One region of the Stenotrophomonas sp. 71799_Sma genome, then DNA from elsewhere that is predicted to be linked to it. Evidence: riboswitches for the same ligand, from Rfam matches in the RefSeq annotation. Region 1 holds a riboswitch; the other holds the start of a gene.
The links. Region 1 has a riboswitch for glycine ahead of ACZK4Z_RS20255 (trimeric intracellular cation channel family protein). Riboswitches for the same ligand answer to the same signal wherever they lie in the genome.
Positions count from the first base shown of each region.

Region 2: another riboswitch for glycine. It lies ahead of gcvP (aminomethyl-transferring glycine dehydrogenase); the one in region 1 lies ahead of ACZK4Z_RS20255 (trimeric intracellular cation channel family protein).

Region 1 covers NZ_CM151202.1:4,377,168-4,379,361, reverse strand. Annotated here, with positions in the region: gene ACZK4Z_RS20255 (trimeric intracellular cation channel family protein) at 213-830, opposite strand; glycine riboswitch at 915-1,018, opposite strand; glycine riboswitch at 1,032-1,121, opposite strand; gene ACZK4Z_RS20250 (GIY-YIG nuclease family protein) at 1,162-1,437, shown strand; partial or broken gene ACZK4Z_RS20245 (nuclear transport factor 2 family protein) at 1,509-1,938, shown strand; gene ACZK4Z_RS20240 (hypothetical protein) at 1,943-2,194, shown strand, end outside.
Region 2 covers NZ_CM151202.1:3,569,952-3,572,145, forward strand. Annotated here, with positions in the region: gene ACZK4Z_RS16660 (multidrug effflux MFS transporter) at 1-729, opposite strand, end outside; glycine riboswitch at 1,029-1,131, shown strand; gene gcvP (aminomethyl-transferring glycine dehydrogenase) at 1,194-2,194, shown strand, end outside.

The DNA of each region.
Region 1 (2,194 bases):
GAGGGAGTTGTCTGGCGGGGCCGCGGGCGCGGCGTGGCTGGATGCCGTCGCGGCAGCGACGGGGTGACAATGGTAGCCAATCACCCCGGCCAATGCCGTATGACCATGGTCATGCAACGCATTCGGTAGTGCCGGCCGCTGGCCGGCAACCTGCCGGAATCTGCGGGCGTGTGCCGTGTTGCCGGCCAGCGGCCGACACTACCGACAAACAATCAATGCACTTCGTCGTGATAGACGAACTTCGGCATTTCCCAGCGGTAGTGGATCGCCAGCAGGCGCAGCGCGAAGCCGCCGCCGAGGCAGCACAGGATCGCGGTGGCGTCGGCCACGCCCCAGTGCAGCAGCAACAGGTAGGCCGCGCCGGTCAGCAGCGCGATGATCGCGTACAGCTCCTTCTGGAAGATCAGCGGCACCTCGTTGCAGAGAATGTCGCGCAGCACGCCGCCGAACGCGCCGGTCAGCATGCCGGCGATCAGCACGATCGGCATGGCATGGCCGGCCTCGCGCGCGATCGAACAGCCGATCAGGGTGAAGGCGATCAGGCCCAGGCCATCGAGCACCAGGAAGGTGCGGCGGAAGTGGTGCATCCAGCGCGCCACCCAAGTGGCGATCAGCGCCGCGCACACGGTGAAGCCCAGGTACTCGGGATGCTTCACCCAGCCCAACGGGTAGTGGCCGAGCAGGATGTCGCGCAGCGAACCGCCCCCGAGGGCGGTGACACAGGCGATCATGACCACCCCGAACAGGTCCATGCGGCGGCGGCCGGCGGACAGCGCGCCGGTCATGGCTTCGGCGGAAATGGCGATCAGGTAGATGATGGACAGCAGCATGGGACAGGCTCCGGGCGCGGTGGGGCCGGCCATGCGCGACTACCGCCACTGCCTGCGCAATGACGGGATGACGATGACCGGTGCCGCTCCCGCTGTCCTTTTGCCTGAGAGTTCAGCGGCGTAGGCCGCGTGCCCCTTCGGCGGATCGTCCCGGGCGTGCCCGGTGACCTCTCTCCAGCTCGGCGAGTCGAATGCATGGTTGGTGGGATTCCAGCCCACCGGCCTGAGCGATCATGGGAGCCTGCGCCTTCGGCGGGCGCCAGCGCGGCGCCTCTCTCCTGCATTCGGGCGCCAGTATATCCGCTGCAGTGCAGCACGGCATAATCCGGGCATGGCCCCGTCCCTCCGCCCGTGGTTCCTGTACCTGCTCGAATGCCGCGATGGCAGCTACTACGCCGGCATCAGCACCGACGTGGACGCGCGCTTCGCCGCCCACCAGGCCGGCAAGGGCGCGCGTTACACCCGGGCGCGGCCGCCGCTGCGCGTGCTGGCCGTGCGCGAGTACCCGGACCGGGCTGCCGCCTCGCGGGCCGAGTGGCAGCTCAAGCAGCAGCCGCGCGAACGCAAGCTGGCCTGGCTGCAGGAACCGGCCGAGACGCTTCTGTAGATCCACGCCATGCGTGGATGGGCCACTTGGCCCATGCCATGATCACCCCGCGCCCAGAGCTGGAGCCCCGGATGTCCACGATTGCCCTGCTGTTCGCTCTTTCCGCAGCAACGAGCCCCACTGCCGATCCGGCCACCCTCGAGGCCATTGAAGCCACCTGCCACGATTACGTCGACGGCCAGCTGGAAGCCGACCCGCAGCGCGTCGCGCTCCCTGCACCCGGACCTGGCCAAGCGCGCGGTCCTCGGCGATACGCCCGACGAACGCCTGGGCCTGCGCCGCATGTCGAAGGAAGAACTGGTGGCGCTGACGAAGCAGGGCGCGTTGAAGACCCCGAAGGATCAATGGGACCGCCGCTGCACGGTGCTGGACGTGACCGGCAACGCCGCCTCGGTGCGACTGGAAACCCCGTGGTTCGTCGACTACTTCCACATGGGGCGCTTCGACCAGCGCTGGGTCATCGTCAACGCACTGTGGTACGCGAAACCAAAGGCGCAGTAGAGCGATGCGTGCCGCCGGCAAAGCATGGATCTGCGTCGTCATGCTGGTCGCCGGCATCGCGCTGCTGCCTGGCCTGCTGTACCTGCTCGGGTTGGCGCTGGTGGAAGGCCGGCCGAACTTGGCCGACCGCACGCCCAGTGGTGTGGCCGCGTGCAGCAGCGAACCGCGGGCGGGATACCAGCCGATGACTCCATGGAGCTTCACGACGCGGTTCTTCGATCCTGAAGCGTTGAAGAAGGCGACTGATGTCGAGCGC
Region 2 (2,194 bases), 810 kb from region 1:
CATCACGAACACCGGCGCCGAGGAGATGTACAGGAACACGCCACCGAAGCCGATGCTGCCGGCCAGCGCCAAGCGCAGGAAACGCGGATTGAAGCCGATGCGAACGTAGTCGCGCAGCAGCACGCGCGGTGACAACGGCACGCGCGCCTCGACCGGATGGGTTTCCGGCAGGTAGCGTGCAGTGGCCGCCAGCAGCACCAGCGCGAACACCACCAGGAACCAGAAGATCAACGGCCAGCCGGCGCCGCTGAGCAGGATCCAGCCACCGATGATCGGGGCGATCGCCGGGGCGATGCCGAACAGCATCGACACCTGGCTCATCAGCCGCTGCGCGTCATGGCCGTGGTACAGGTCGCGGATCACCGCTCGGCCGACGATCATGCCGACACCCGCCGACAGGCCCTGCAGCGCGCGGAACGCCAGCAGCGTGGTCAGGTCGGTGGACAGCGCGCAGCCGACCGAGGCGCCGACGAACACCACCAAGCCACCGAGGATCACCCACTTGCGGCCCCAGGCATCGGACAGCGGGCCGTGCGCCAGGCTCATCAGGCCGTAGAACAGCAGGTACACGCTGATGGTCTGCTGCACCGCCACTTCGTCCACCGCCAGGCGCTGGGCCAGCTGCGGGAACGCCGGGAAGATGGTGTCGATCGAGAACGGACCGAACATGGCCAGACCGGCGAGCAGCAGGGCCATGCGGCGGGTGGAGGGAGCAACAGCGGCGGTCATGGGGAAGGCGTCCGGCAGGGCCATGCGCGACACGCACGGCGGGCGCCGGTCCCCTTCTGCAGGGACGGCGCCAGATGAATTCGGGTATCCGCCCATCATAGGTGGGGATTGCGCCCGATGCCATGCAGCGGTGTACAAAACGCACGACCGGGCCATCGGCCATTCAGGCGCGGCGGCCATGCCTGGAGGCGGCCGGCGGGCCCGCAACGGGCTATAATCAGCGGGCAACACGGTGGGAGAAGCGGAACACCGCTGCCGAAGGCGCAACGCCCGTAATCGCTCAGGCCCGATACCACCCGTAACAGAACTCTGGAGAGACCGGTTCGATCCGGCGCCGAAGGGGCACGAAGCTGCGGTCCGCCGCGCTTTTAAACTCTCAGGCAAAAGGACAGAGGGGCGCCCCGCAGACCGCCGACCGGCGGCTTGTGCCCGTGCGTGTGCCCTTTCCTGACGGATCCTTCGCCATGTCCCAGAACACCCCTTCCCTGCGTGAGCTCGAGCACCACAATGCGTTCGTCGAGCGCCACATCGGCCCCAACGACGCCGAGATCGCGCAGATGCTCGATGTCGTCGGCCACGCGTCGCTGGATGGCATGACCGATGCCATCGTACCGGCCAAGATCAAGTCGCCGGCGCCGCTGGCGCTGCCGGAGTCGATGACTGAAGTGCAGGCACTGGCGAAGATCCGTGCGATCGCCGACAAGAACACCGTGCTGCGCAGCTTCATCGGCCAGGGCTACTACGGTACCCACACGCCGAACGTGATCCTGCGCAACATCCTGGAAAACCCGGCCTGGTACACCGCCTACACCCCGTACCAGGCGGAAATCTCGCAGGGCCGCATGGAAGCGCTGATCAACTTCCAGACCCTGTGCGCCGACCTCACCGGCATGGAAATCGCCAACGCCTCGCTGCTGGACGAAGCCACTGCCGCCGCCGAAGCGATGACCCTGGCCAAGCGTTCGGCCAAGTCGAAGTCGGACACCTTCTTCGTGCACGACGCCGTGCACCCGCAGACGCTGGAACTGCTGCGCACGCGCGCCGAACCGATGGGCATCGTGCTGCGCGTGGGTACCCCGGCCGAAGCGCTGGAAGCGGAAGCCTTCGGCCTGCTGCTGCAGTACCCGGACACCTTCGGCCAGGTCGGCGACTACAAGGCGCTGGTCGATGCCGTGCACGCGCGCGGCGGCCTGGTGGCCGTGGCCACCGACCTGCTGGCCCTGACCCTGCTGGCCGCTCCGGGCGAATGGGGCGCGGACATCGTGGTCGGCAACAGCCAGCGTTTCGGCGTGCCGTTCGGCTTCGGTGGCCCGCACGCCGCCTTCATGGCCTGCCGTGACGCCTACAAGCGCTCGATGCCGGGCCGCCTGATCGGCGTCTCGATCGACGCCCAGGGCAACCCGGCCTACCGCCTGACCCTGCAGACCCGCGAGCAGCACATCCGCCGCGAGAAGGCCACGTCCAA